2 regions of the Venatoribacter cucullus genome follow, and region 2 is predicted to be linked to the other one. Evidence: riboswitches for the same ligand, from Rfam matches in the RefSeq annotation. Region 2 holds a riboswitch; the other holds the start of a gene.
The links. Region 2 has a riboswitch for thiamine pyrophosphate ahead of GJQ55_RS12830 (TonB-dependent receptor). Riboswitches for the same ligand answer to the same signal wherever they lie in the genome.
Positions count from the first base shown of each region.

Region 1: another riboswitch for thiamine pyrophosphate. It lies ahead of thiC (phosphomethylpyrimidine synthase ThiC); the one in region 2 lies ahead of GJQ55_RS12830 (TonB-dependent receptor).

Region 1 covers NZ_CP046056.1:1,771,394-1,778,485, reverse strand. Annotated here, with positions in the region: gene edd (phosphogluconate dehydratase) at 1-327, shown strand, start outside; gene GJQ55_RS08485 (bifunctional 4-hydroxy-2-oxoglutarate aldolase/2-dehydro-3-deoxy-phosphogluconate aldolase) at 324-959, shown strand; gene GJQ55_RS08480 (AraC family transcriptional regulator) at 966-1,973, opposite strand; gene GJQ55_RS08475 (PAS domain-containing protein) at 2,083-2,523, opposite strand; gene GJQ55_RS08470 (histidine kinase) at 2,527-3,144, opposite strand; gene GJQ55_RS08465 (response regulator) at 3,146-3,520, opposite strand; gene GJQ55_RS08460 (acyl-CoA thioesterase) at 3,609-4,412, opposite strand; gene GJQ55_RS08455 (PaaI family thioesterase) at 4,688-5,176, shown strand; gene GJQ55_RS08450 (PaaI family thioesterase) at 5,173-5,607, shown strand; TPP riboswitch at 5,683-5,813, shown strand; gene thiC (phosphomethylpyrimidine synthase ThiC) at 5,928-7,092, shown strand, end outside.
Region 2 covers NZ_CP046056.1:2,714,706-2,721,797, reverse strand. Annotated here, with positions in the region: gene GJQ55_RS12850 (homoserine kinase) at 1-806, shown strand, start outside; gene GJQ55_RS12845 (choline/ethanolamine kinase family protein) at 1,068-1,883, opposite strand; gene pnuC (nicotinamide riboside transporter PnuC) at 1,877-2,557, opposite strand; gene GJQ55_RS12835 (YkoF family thiamine/hydroxymethylpyrimidine-binding protein) at 2,670-2,936, opposite strand; gene GJQ55_RS12830 (TonB-dependent receptor) at 3,050-5,137, opposite strand; TPP riboswitch at 5,261-5,399, opposite strand; gene htpX (protease HtpX) at 5,567-6,454, shown strand; gene GJQ55_RS12820 (TetR/AcrR family transcriptional regulator) at 6,461-7,087, opposite strand.

The DNA.
Region 1 (7,092 bases), 940 kb from region 2:
GTCGCGCTGGTCACTGATGGCCGCATGTCCGGCGCGTCGGGTAAATTTCCGGCAGCCATTCATCTGTGCCCGGAAGCACAGCAGGGGGGCATGCTTGGCGCGGTGCGGGATGGGGATATGATCCGCCTGGATGGCCACAGCGGCACCTTAACGGTACTGACCGATGGCTTTATGGCCCGACCGGTACCGGCCTTGGCGGTGGTCCGCCAGCAGGGCGTGGGACGGGAACTATTCGCCGGTTTCCGCGCCCGCTGCAGCCGCGCTGACGAAGGCGCCATCAGCATTGGCTGGGACGACGATGACAACGAACAGGAGAGTACATCATGACAGGCAAACACCACGGCAATGACGTCTGGAATCTGTGGCTGGAACGGGCCAAACCACTGATTCCGGTGATGGTGATTGATGATATTACCGATGCTATTCCCATGGCGCAGGCACTGGTGGCTGGCGGGGTGCGGCTGCTGGAAGTCACATTACGGACCTCCTGTGCGCTGGATGCCATTCGTCTGATCCGCCAGACCGTGCCCGATGCCATTGTCGGTGCCGGCACTGTCACCAGTGCGGCACAGCTGCAGGCCGCGGTTGAACAGGGGGCCGAGTTTATTGTCAGCCCGGGCATTTCTGCCGAACTGTTACAGGCCGCCGCCAGTTGGGGCGGGCCTTATTTACCGGGTGTGGCCACGGCGTCGGAAGTGATGCAGGCACGGACGGCCGGTTTCCGACATCAGAAATTTTTCCCGGCGGCGGTGGCCGGTGGGGAGGCCATGCTGAAAGCGTTGCAGGGGCCGTTTTACGATGTGAAATTCTGCCCGACCGGCGGTATTGGCCAGGATAATTACCAGGATTATTTAACACTGGATAATGTCTTTGCCGTGGGCGGCAGCTGGCTGACACCGGCGGAGCTGGTGGCGGCCAAAAACTGGCCGGCCATTACCACGCTGGCCATCGCCGGCTGATGTATTTTAGGTCTGTCGTTGCCGGGTGCGATAAGCGCCCGGTGTCAGCCCCTGCCATTTACGGAACGCGCGGTGAAAGGTGCTGGTTTCGGTAAAGCCCAGATAGTCGGCAATGTCACGGATACTGGTGTCCTGCTGCGCCAGTAACAGACAGGCTTCTTCCAGCCGGCATTCGTCTTTTAATTTCTGAAACGAGGTATTTTCAGCAGCCAGCCGCCGCCTCAAGGTGGCCGCCGATACCTGTAATAACCCGGCGCTTTGGTTCAGATCCGGTAGTTGCTGCAGTGGGTAACGGCGGAATAACTGCCGCAATTTACCCGTCATACTCTCATGTGGGTTTGGACGGGCGAGAAAATCCGCCGGCGAATGCTGCAGAAACGCCCGCAGGGTGGCCGGGGTCTGGCTGATCGGCAGGCTCAGCACCCGGGTCGGAATTAAAAGATAGGTAACCGGCTCATTAAAACGCACCGGAGTAGCGAACAAATCCTGGTATAACGCTGCGTGGGCTGGCGGTGAATAATTGCAGCCGACCGACAGCAGGGGAATGCCTTGTCCGACCAGCCAGCTGCTGAGCCGGTGCCAGATCGCCAGCAGTGATTCGCTGAGAAAATGATCGGGGTCGTAACGGATATCGTGGCGAATTTCCAGCCGGGTCAGCTCCTGCTGTTGCTGCAGGTGAATGGCCGGTGCCTGTTCAAATAAGGCATAAAAACGCCGCGCCCGCTGCAACGCATGCTCCAGTGATGAGCAGCTGATAATGGCCTTACACATCATGGCAAAGGTACCGTAGGGGCTGGCAACCGGCGCGCAGCCCATGTATTCGTCGTTGCCCAGTTTCCATAATTGCCCGAGCAAACGCGCATAGTCGTTATTGCCGAGGCAGGCGTCCGGATTATCCAGTGCCTGCACGTCGATACCGGCCGCACTGAGCAACTCCAGGGTGCTGAGGCCCCGGCGTTGGGCGCCACGTAAGGGCGCATCAATAAAGGGGCGGGGAATCTGATGGCGGGTCATGCCGTTCACTCTGCTGCAGAAAGCCGCAGATTCTGACCTTTCCGTTCAGTCTCTGCAATATTACTGAGCAGAAAGGCCAGCGCTTACGGCTGTTTCTCCGGGCAGGTTGTTACGGCTGGCTGTTGCGGCTTAAGGCGACGTCAGTGACGTCGTAAATAATCAGGCAGATATGTTCGACCTGGCGATCAACGGATTCCAGCGGAATCATGCTGATGTTCTGGTACATAAAGGGCGCACGGCCGGTAATGGGGCGGTAATTTTTGAAATGAAATAAATACGGCCGTTGTTCCCACAGACTGAACGCGCGGGTGCGTAATTGAAACACCGGTTCGGTTTTGCGCTGCAGCCAGTCCTGCGGAATATCCGGAAACAGCTGAAATACATTCTGCCCACGGGCTTTTTGCGGGCTGATACCGCTGTGGCTTTCCATAAAAGCATTCCACAACTGAATATTGTATTGCTGGTCCAGCACCACCAGACCCACATCAATATTCTGCAGAATCTCCATCAGCCAGTGAATATCATCCAGGTGGATCTGTTCATTGGTCATGATTTAATCCAGCAAAAAATCAATTTTTTTATTCAGTTTGGGCACTGAATCTTCGGTAAATAACAGCAGTAACGTGCAGTCAATATTCATATGCTCAACGCTGTAATGAATTTCGATGGCCAGGGTTTTATGCCAGGGATAGGGGCCGGATTGCAGTAATTCTGCAGCGTTGCGGCTGCGCCCGATAATTTCCGGCAGGCCCTGATTAAAATGGATACCCAGCTGGTCACCGATGCCATTGATGCAGGCACCGGTCAGCAGCGAACTGACATCCAGCAACAGTTCTTCGGTGGTCCAGGGGCTGCGCTGGCCCTGGTAATTCAGTAAGGCGGCCAGGTCCTGCACGCTGGTGTCGTTGAAAATAAGCAGGGCTTCACCGGCAATACCGGAGCCGATAAAACCCTGACAAACAGCCGATAAGCCTTCATCGTTGCGCGCTTCCTGCAGCGCCATGTGCAAGTCGCTGGCTTCAATTAAATTGACCCGGGGGATGGGTAATTCCACGTACACATCCAGCAGCCGCGCCAGCCGGTCGGCGGCTTGTCCCATGGCGACGTTGGCAATTTCCTGATAACAGTCGCACTGGGCTTCGTTCAGGGTAACAGTAGCAGTTGGTGTCATATCAGACTCCCGCCAGCAGGCCGAACTCGAGGAGTACGGCGCGGGCTTTGTCCGCATCGATGGGTTTTTTGATAAAGGCCATGGCGCCCAGTTTTTTTACCCGGTCCTGAGCGTCCGGCTGAATATCACCGGATACCACAATCACCATGGCGGGCAGGTCTTCCCGGCGAATGGTTTCCAGCACCCCGTAGCCATCGATACCGGGCATGGTGAGGTCAAGGAATACTACATCGCCATAACCGGCGCGGATAATTTCCAGCGCTTCGTGGCCGTCGGCGGCGTGCAGAATTTGTTTGTCCCACTCTTCCGGTAAGGCTCTGGCCATTTGTTTGCGGGCAAAACCGGAATCGTCACAAATCAGAACTCGGGTGGTCATGGTCAGCCATCAGAATGTTTGGGTTAGGGTTAAGTTGTAGCTGCCGGCAGCCTGTTGAGCAAATTAACAGCAGTTTGGGCTTCTGGGTTCAGCGCTTGTCGTACACCGCCACTAATTGCCGGCTGAGGGCCAGCAAGGTGCCGTCGGCACTGAAGATCCGCGCTTCGGTGTGGCCATAGCCATGATGCGCCTGACGAATTTCCGCCTCGTACCAGAGCCAGGCATCGGCGGCCAGTGGCTGGGCTAATAAGTGCAGCGGGCTGACCAGTTCAACACTCCAGGTGATGCTGGCGCAAGGTGCCGGCTGACGTAACTTCTGCAGTAATACCGGCGGCCAGGCATCAATTAAGGCCACCAGGTGGGCATTGGTTAAGGGCGCGGAACCATCACTGAAACGCATCCAGCCGTGCAGGTGGTTATCCGCACTGCCACTGAACGGCAGGCCGCCGGCGACGTAAGTGAAATCGATATGGCGGGTAAACTCCGGCGTAACGCCTTTAATGTACGGCAGGGCGGTGCCGCTGCCCGGCTTACCCAGCGGCTGTAATGGGTAAGCCACTTCAACAGCCGATACCCGCTCGCGGCCATAGCAAGCGTTCAGCAGGGTGACCGGCTCATCGTTCTGGATGGCTTCCGCCTGATAAAGGGCCACCGATTTACCCACCCGGCGGGGCTGGGATTGCAGGGTAAAGGGCACGCCGGTCTGCAGTGGCCCGCAGAAGCTGATGCTGAGTGAGCGCAGAATCTGCTCCGCTGAGGCCTGTTGTTCAACCTGCGCCAGTAATAACGCTGCTGACAAACCGCCAAAGGTGGTGCGACCCTGGCCCCAGCTCGGATCGATGCTCAGTTCCTGGTTATGCAGCGCCTGCTGCAGGTAATCATCAAAATTCATAATGTGGTCCGGTTTTTCATTATCCTGCTGGTCAGCCGCTACGTTATCATGATGCGCATAACCAGCGGCAGGCCGGTTTTGCCAAGGGCCGGTGTTGCTGGCATAAAATTCCGGTCTTATGGGCATTGCTGAGCATTAATGTCAATTATGGGCGGCGATGTGGCCATTGCGCCCGGGTTTGCTTCAGGTATAACGGCGGCCCGGTTGCTGTGGCAGCCACAGAAGTAAACCGACTGGTAAGCAATAACAGGCGAGCAATAACAGGTGAGAAACTCATGACGTTATCCGTAAAAACCCGGGCTGAGCGCTTTCTGGCGACCTTGCGTCATTGCCAGCTGCTGGGGCTGACGGTAGAAAAAGCCGAAGAAAATTTGCTGGTAATGCGTCTGCCTTACAGCGACAAAATTGTTGGTAACCCCTTAACCGGTACCGTACATGGTGGCAGTCTGACCACCTTAATGGATACCGCCTGCGGTACCGCGGTATTTTCCAGCCTGCCCGGTTTTGAACTGTGCCCGACGCTGGATCTGCGTATGGATTATATGACCGCGGCCGAACCGGGGAAGAACCTGTTGGCCGAAGCGCGGGTGGTGCGCATTACCCCGAATGTGGTGTTTACCGAATGCCGGGTGACGCAGGAAAGCGATGGTGATCTGATTGCCAAATGTGCCGCAGCGTTTATGCGCATTGGCCCGGAAATGACGCCGCCGGAATTCCGTGCCGCCATTGAACAGGGTGACGTTTTTAAAGGAGCAGCGCTGTGAGTTTTGAACAGATTATTCAGCAGGCGCAGCAGAGTGGTGATTTTAAACCCCTGGTGGCCAGCATTCCCTATGCACAATTAATTGGCCTGGAGTTTCAGCGCTTTGGCCATGATGTGTTATTCACGCTGCCGAAAAACCCCGACAATATCGGTAACCCGATTTTGCCGGCCATTCATGGCGGCGTGATCGGTGGCTTTATGGAACTGTCGGCTTCCCTGCATCTGATGATGACCATGGACACCGGCGCACTGCCGAAAATGATCGACTTTTCGCTGGATTATCTGCGCGCCGGCCGCCATCAGGACACCTTTGCTGAATGTCAGGTGTGGCGCCAGGGTTCGCGGGTGGCCAACGTCGCCATTACCGCCTGGCAAACCGATCGCACCAGTCCTATTGCCACCGCCCGGGCGCATTTTCTGCTGGCCCGTTAATTTTTCGGTTAATGCTTTATTCAAATCTTCTGTGGCCGGGCTTGTTCCCGGCTTTTTTCCGTCTTAGACTGAGTGCCGTTTCTGTCGGGGTGCGTCAGGTGATTATGTTCTGCATAACACCAAGTCGCTGAGATCGCATTGATTATGCGGATCCCGTTGAACCTGATCTGGTTAGTGCCAGCGTAGGGAACAGAAAGGCGGGATTCTCTGCGTCAGCTGTCCGGCTGTGCTGGTTCTGCCTCCTCGTTTTTTCTCCGCTGCCTGCCGTGTTTTTTTCTCCCTGTCGATTGCACCGACAGGACTGCAAAAAGGTACTGAGCATGGGCAAACAACAAAACAGCCACGCCTTGCGTAATTCGCTTTCTGTCACTGAATTATCCCGACAACCCTTTCCGGGGTCGGAAAAAATACACATTCCGGGCAGCCGGCCTGATTTGCAGGTGGCACTGCGTGAAATTCATCTGACGCCGACCCGGCTGGCCAGTGGCGGCGAAGAAATTAATCCGCCACTGCGGGTCTACGATACTTCTGGCCCCTATACCGATCCGGCCGTGCAGATTGATGTGCGTAAGGGCTTACCGGCGTTGCGTCAAAACTGGATTGCCGAACGGGGTGACAGCGAAGCATTGCCGGCGTTCAGTTCCGCTTACGCCCGGCTTCGGGAAATGAATCTGACGCTGGAACCCCTGCGGTTCGATTTAAAGCGCAAGCCGCGCCGGGCGCTACCCGGTAAAAACGTCAGCCAGCTGTGGTATGCCCGTCAGGGGATTATTACGCCGGAAATGGAGTACGTGGCGATCCGCGAAAATCTGGCATTGAGCAGGGCGCAACTGGACGAAGCACAGAAACATCAGCATCCCGGGCTTAGCTTTGGCGCGTCGATTCCAGCGGAAATTACCCCGGAATTTGTACGCAGTGAAATTGCCCGGGGGCGGGCGGTTATCCCTTGTAATATTAATCATCCGGAAACCGAGCCAATGATTATCGGGCGTAATTTCCGTACCAAGGTGAACGCCAATATCGGTAACTCGGCCGTGACGTCTTCCATCGAGGAAGAAGTTGAGAAAATGGTGTGGGCCACTCGTTGGGGGGCCGATACTGTGATGGATCTCTCCACTGGCGACAATATTCACGAAACGCGTGAATGGATTATCCGCAACTCACCGGTACCGATCGGCACTGTGCCGCTGTATCAGGCGCTGGAAAAATGCAATGGCGTGGCCGAAGACCTGACCTGGGAAATTTATCGCGACACCTTAATCGAACAGGCTGAGCAGGGTGTGGATTATTTCACCATTCACGCCGGTGTTCGTCTGGCCTATATTCCGCTGACCGCCAACCGGGTGACGGGTATTGTCAGCCGGGGTGGTTCGATCATGGCGAAATGGTGTCTGGCGCATCATAAAGAAAATTTTCTTTACACCCATTTCGACGACATCTGCAAAATTATGCAAGCCTACGATGTGTGCTTTTCGCTCGGCGATG
Region 2 (7,092 bases):
GCGCTGGTGAGTATGTGCTTACAATTTTTGAGCATCATACTGCTGACGAAGTGCAGGATTTTGTGCGGCTGGCGCGGCATCTGGGCCAACAGGGCCTGCGGGTGCCGGCGCCGGTGGCTGACCGCCAGGGTGAGTGGCTGCACCAGCTGAAACACAAACCGGCCATTCTGTGCCCGCGCTTACCCGGTGAGCATATTTCCAATCCCCAGCCTGAGCATTGCGCCGCCATTGGCAGCGCACTGGCGCAGCTGCACATAGCAGCGGCCGATTTATCGCCCATGCGGCCGGATAACCGTGATTACCATTGGTGGCTCAGCACCGGCCCGCAGCTGGTGAGCGCGCTGAATGAGCAGGAACGTGGCTTGCTGGAAGATGAATTGGCTTATCAGACCGCGCACCGGGCCGATTGGCTGGCGTTACCCCAGGGCTGGATTCACGGCGATTTATTTCACGACAATGCGCTGTTCAGCGATGACGGCCAGGTTGCCATTCTGGATTTATACAACGCCAGCGCCGGCGCGTTGCTGTACGACCTGGCGGTGGTGGCCAACGACTGGTGCTGTGATGTGAATGGTGTGTGGAAAGACGGCTGTGTTGAGGCGCTGCTGAGTGGCTACCAGACTGTGCGGCCGTTAACCGCTGCCGAGCAGGCCGGCTGGAATCTGGTGTTGCGGGGCGCTGCGCTGCGTTTCTGGCTGAGCCGCTTATTAACCCGCCGGCTGCAACAGCAACAGGCTGGTGAGCTGGCGCTGCAAAAAGACCCGGCTGAGTTTATGCAAAAATTGCTGCGCCGGCGGGCTCAGTAAGCTGAATTAAGGAGCCTCTGAATAACTCTGCACAGCTCTGCGCGAGTCTTTCCGGGCTGTAGAGCAAGGCGGTGAGCGCAGAGAATGGCGAGCCCTTTTCAAGTTCGCCAACGCCGCTATACGGCCCGGAAAGCCGCGCCCTACGGGGATTGCAGGAAAGCCCTGACTCGGTGTCGCCGGGTTTTGACAGAACCCGCTATGCCTGCAACCCGGCTTCGTGATTCAGAACTTTCCTGTAATCCAGAGCGGGCACCGAGTTATTCAGAGGCTCCTTAACACCGGTAATAATTCTTCATCACTCCAGTACCCCTGCGCCCGGTACCACAGGGCTGCAAGGTAGCGCATTTGTGCCTGGGCAAATTGCCAGTGCTGCGGGTTGCTGACACCGTAACTGTGCAGCAGCTGTGCTTCTTCCGGCGGGCTGAGTGTCGTTTGTTGCAGCAGCGCGGCCAAATCCCACAGCGGGTGGCCCAGAGCGGCGTATTCCCAATCCAGCAGCACCAGTTTGCCGTCGGCCGTTTCAATCCAGTTGGCCGGCGTCGGGTCCATGTGGCAGAGCGTGCGGCGGGCATCCGGTGCGCCCTGCAGCCGGCTTTGCAGCAGCGGGCGTAAATCCAGCAGCGGGCTGTGGTTGGTTTGCGCGGCAATGCTGTCCCAGTAATGGGCGGCTTTATCGCCAATGCTTAATACCGGTATGTCGGCGGGGGTTGGCAGCTGGTGTATCTGACGTAATTGCAGTGCCATATTCTGCAGCCTTGGCAGGGTTAAATCCTGCGGCTGCAGTGTGCGGCCGGGAATGTAATCACGAATCCAGTAGTGCTGCTGCGGCGCTCGGTAACGGATGGTTGGCGTCAGGCCTTTGCTGGCCAGTAAGCGATGGATACGGAATTCGGCATCGCGGTTAATATCCAGTGCCTGGCTGTTATGGCCTTCCAGCCGCAACACATATTGGCCACCGTCCAGCTGCAGTAAAAAACACTGGTTGGTTAAACCGCCGGGTAACGGCCGGATGTGTTCCGGGCGTGGCTGTTCGGCACAAAAGGGCCACTGTTCCCAGTCATTTAAAATGCTCAGCATAAGGCGTTGTCCACAGCTGCATTTTGGCTGGTATTTTGTAGCTGTTGTTTTTTTTGCTGCTGTTGACGATACAGCGGCAACCACTGGAACCAGCCGATAATTACCAGCACCACATACACCGCCATTAATAACGCGGTTAAATAGAGCTCACGGTCGAGGTACAAAACAATGGCGGCGCTGTCGACCACAATCCAGTACAGCCAGTTTTCCAGCACCCGTTTGGCCACCATCCAGGTGGTGAGCAGCGCGCCCCAGGTGGTAAAAGAATCCAGATAGGGCAGCGCGGCTGCGGTGTTTTTTTCCAGTAAATAACCGCTGACTGAACTCAGCAATAATACGGCGCTGATCATCACTGCATGGCGCGGCAGGCTCCAGCGCACAATGGGTTGATGGCTGTGCAGATCGGTCGCCGCCGGTGCCGCTCCGCCGCGCCATTGCCACCAGCCATAGAAGGCCATCACCACATAATACACACTGAGCGCCGATTCCATTGGCAGGCTGACATCCCAGAATAAAAAAACATAAATTGTGCTGCTGACCAGCGCCGCATACCAACAGAGAATATTGTTGCGCATGGCCAGCAACAGATACGCAACCCCTGAAATAACGGCCAGCACTTCCCAGCCGCTCATGGCGGCGATGGCGTGTTGGATGTTGCTGGTGAGTTCAGTCATGGCATGACTCCGGAGATTTCAGAGGATCGATTATTTTCGCTGAGGATTAGGGGTTGAGCGTTCAGGGTTGAGGGTTCGGCGTGCACCGCAGAAAATCCCAACGCCCAACGCTTCAGCCATGCGGCTTTAACGCCGGATCCAGATTGGTACCAATAAATTTGCACACGAAAATATTTTTGCCAAAGGTTTGCCAGCTGTAGGCCATGGCCTCTTTTAAGGTGTTCATCACCAGTTCCAGTTCGCCGAACACCTGCGTGCTCATGGTGTTGGTAACCACGGTTAAACCCGGCACCTGATTCATCATGTCGATAAAGGTTTTGATGGCCGGAATATAGTCATCGGCTAATGGGTAGCTGCTGATTTCAACGGAGATTTGCATGGTTTTTCCTTAACAGGTTGGGGTTCAGAGTATGGGGTTGAGCGTTGGGCGTGCGCTGCAATTAATGCCCGTGCACACCGAACCCTGAACGCCCAACTCTGAACCAATGAAGTTTAAAAGGAATATTTTCCTTCCAGCATAATTAAACGCGGTTCGCCCAGCTGCACATAGCGGCTGGAAGCCGGGTTTTTACTGTCATTATTAAAACCACCAAAGCCGCGGGTAGCGACATCGCGGTCGGCCAGGTTGCGGCCGCTGAGGGCAATTTCATAGGCGGCCCGCTGGTAACTTAAACGGGCATGCCATAACGCATAGCCGGAGGATTTTTCATCATGGCTGTCGGAAAAATAAAAACCGGATTTGGCTTCAGTTTCCACCCGTAAGGCCAGCGCGCTGGTGAAGTTCCAGGTGATCGCAGTCGCCAGACTGTGTTCCGGTGCGTGCGCCTGCGAACGCCCGGTTTTATCCACCAGGTCACCGTCTTCGTTGGTGTAACGGTAATCGACAAATTCCGTATTCAGATAACCGTAACTCAGTTCCCAGTGCAGGCGGTTGCTCAGTTGCCAGTTACTTTCCAGTTCCAGACCGTAATTACGGCCTTCGGCGGCGTTGGCCAGATAGTCCATAAAGTTGCTGGAGTTCGGAATGGGGTAAGAGCTTTTAACCTGCTGGTCTTTGCGCTGAATATAAAACAGTGCCAGGCGGGTTTGCAGACGATCGTCCTGCAGGGACGATTTCAGCCCCAGCTCGGCAGTATTGTTGTATTCCGCATCGAAGGTGCGGCGGGCGGCGCTGATATCCGGGTCGGTATTAATGCCGCCGGCTTTGTAGCCGCGCGCGACGGAGCCATACAGCAGATGATCGGTGTGCAGCTGATGTTCCAGCACCAATTTTCCACCGTACAGCGTCTCATCGGTATTTTCGGCAATGTTATTGTCGGCCGGATTCAGCGCGTTGGCATTATCGGTAAAATCGTTTTGCCATTGCTCGGCACGGATGCCGTAAATAACCCGTGTAGTGGCGCTGAACTGGGTTTGCAGTTCGGCGTAAACCGAAACGGAATCGGTGTTCAGGTCGCTGAGGTAAGGTGCCGGGTCCCAGCTGTAGTTACGCTGCAGATCTTCTTCGCGTTGCAGCAGATAGGCGCCAACGGCCCAGTCGGTGCTGTTGTTAAACAGGCGACCGTCAGTGCCGGAGAGTAACCGCACATCCAGGCTGTGACGGCGGAATTCACGCTGATATTCATCGAAACCAGCGCCCCAGAGTTCGCCATACCCCGGGTTTACCCAGTCATCATCATAGCTGTACAGCGCATCATTGCGGCTGCCGGTAACGGTGGTTTCCAGCGTTACGGCGTTGTTCAGCCGGCGTTGTAAATTGAGCGCTAAGGCATGGGTTTCCTGGGTGTCTTTTCCCGGTTCGTCGGCCAGCGAGGTACGGGAATTATCCACGGTAAAGGCGTCGTAACCGTTGTTAATATTGGCGTACAGGTAGGTCAGGCCGATGTCGGTCAGGGCATCGGGTTGCCAGGCCAGTTTGGCGCGCACTAGCTGTTCGTCGATGTTCTGGGTGTCATCGCGGTTCAGGAACGCGTTATCCATGTAGCCGTCGGACTGAAAACCCTGCACCGCAATGCGGCCCTGCAGGTTATGGCTGAGGCTGCCTGATAAGGCACCGCCGAGGCCGTAGCTGTTGTAATTACCCAACTTGCCGCGCACATAGCCTTCGGTCTCTGTGGTGGGCGCGGCGGTGGTAATGTTGATCATGCCGGCCAGGGCGTTGGCACCAAAGCGGGTGCCTTGCGGGCCGCGCAGAATTTCCACCTGCTGCACATCGAATAAGGTGGCGGCGGCACCGAGGCCGGTCATGTCGATGCCATCAATCAGCAAACCCACCGACGGGTTCACCGGGTCGATAAACTGGCTGCGTTCACCAATGCCACGGATCTGGTAATAACGGCCACGCGAGGAACCGGAAGAAAAGTTCACGTTGGGAGCAAAGCTTAAAATCTGTTCCAGATGCTCGGCCGAACGGGCTTCGATCTGCTCACGGTCCACCACGGTAACGGCTTCGGGCAGTTGCTGCACATCGGTGTTGCGGAAGTCGGCGGTTACGGTCTGAGTGCCCAGATTGACGGCGTCAGCGGCATGGGTGGCCAGTGGTGTGAGCAGTGCCAGCAAGGCGGCAGAGGTTTTTTTCATTGGGGTTAATCCTTAAAAAATACTAAAGAAAAACCCGGTTACGTGCGTAGGGGCGGACTGCGCCGCCTCTCGATTGTGATGCCCAGCCAGCGGTTTTTCGGCAGCATTGTGCGCGGAATAACAGCCGGACTGCGCCCCCATTCCTACGCCGGTACTAACCGGATCAGGTTCTAGGGGTTCACCGTTGTGCGGCCATTCGGCCGACAGCAACTCTGGTATCTCAGGCCGGGTTTAACAGCACCGGCCACCCCCTGGGACGCGGCCATAATACGCTTTTTTGCGGTGAAGGAAACCCACGCCGAAAGTGGCAGCAGGAATTACCCTTCCTGACAATAAAAGCGCTTGAAAATGGCGTAAAAATCACCATTCTTGCACTCAGAAAAATGGGCAAAAAACCCACTCCTGAATCACACAAACGAGGTAACGCAGATGATGCGGATTATTTTATTCCTGGCCACTAACCTGGCGGTGGTGCTGGTGGCCAGTATTACGCTGTCGCTGCTGGGCGTGGGCAGTTATCACGCCCAGGGCGGCCAGCTGGATATGGCCAATCTGATGGTGTTCTGTCTGGTGTTCGGTATGGCCGGCTCGCTGGTGTCGCTGTTCCTGTCCAAGTGGATGGCGAAGAAATCCATGAACGTGCAGATCATCGACCGCCCGCATAATGCCGGTGAGCAATGGCTGTTAAGCACGGTAAAAGAACTGTCGGAAAAGGCCGGTATCGGTATGCCGGAAGTGGGTATTTTCAGCTCGGCATCGCCCAACGCGTTTGCCACCGGCTGGAACCGCAATAACGCGCTGGTCGCCGTGTCGACCGGCTTGCTGCAGCGTATGGATAAAGATCAGGTGAAGGCGGTACTGGGCCATGAAATCGGCCACGTCGCCAACGGCGATATGATTACCCTGACCCTGATTCAGGGCGTGGTAAACGCCTTTGTGATGTTCTTCGCCCGTATCATCGGTAACTTTGTTGACCGCGCCATTCTGAAAAACGAAAGCGACAGCCCCGGTATTGCCTTCTATGTAGCGACCATTGCGGCGGAAATTGTGCTGGGCATTCTGGCGTCCACCATCGTCGCCTGGTTCAGCCGTCGCCGTGAGTTCCGTGCCGATCAGGCCGGTGCCGAGCTGGTCAGCCCGGCCGCTATGATCAGTGCGCTGGCGGCTCTGCAGCAAACCTACGATCAGCCCAGTGAGCTGAACGGTGAGCTGGTGGCTTTCGGTATTGGCGGTGAGGGTAAATTCTCGGCGCTGTTCTCCACCCACCCGCCGCTGGAGCGTCGTATTCAGGCGCTGCGTGAGCGTTACAGCCGTTAAGTAAGGTTATTGCCAGCGCGGCTCCGGCAGCGCTGGCAATTCTCCCTGCGCCAGTTGTTGCGCCCGTTCCGGCGCGACGCCCAGCGAGCGCAATACCAGCTCTGCACAATCGCTGCCGGCATCGCGCCAGGTACGCAGCCCTTGCCGCACCAGATAAATCGCCCCCAGCACCGAGCTGCCGATCATGGTGATAACGCCCGACAGCTGATCGGTGCGCACCTGATAATGGCCGCGCTGAATGCCGTCCAGCAACAGCTGCACCGGCGCTCCGGCACCCAACCGGCGTAACGCTGGGCTGGTAAAGCCAAAGCGGCTGATAAATTGTCCCCAGGCCGGTTCTTCATGGGCGCGTTTAATGTACAGGCGGATAGCGGTGGCCAGCCGGCTGTCGCTGTCGTGACAGTGGCGGAAGCTTTGCACAATGCGCTGGTTCATTTCCCGGGTCAGGGCTTCGGACACCTGCTCGAACAGGGTTTCAACCGAATCTACATGGTTGTACACCGTGCCGCGGGCCACGCCGGCCTGTTCGGCCAGTTCCCGCACGCTGACCTGGGTAACGCCTTTTTCGGCAAACAAATACAGCGCGGCGCGATAAATACGGCGCTGCGCCGGGGTTAAACCGGGTTGTGTCATGGTTC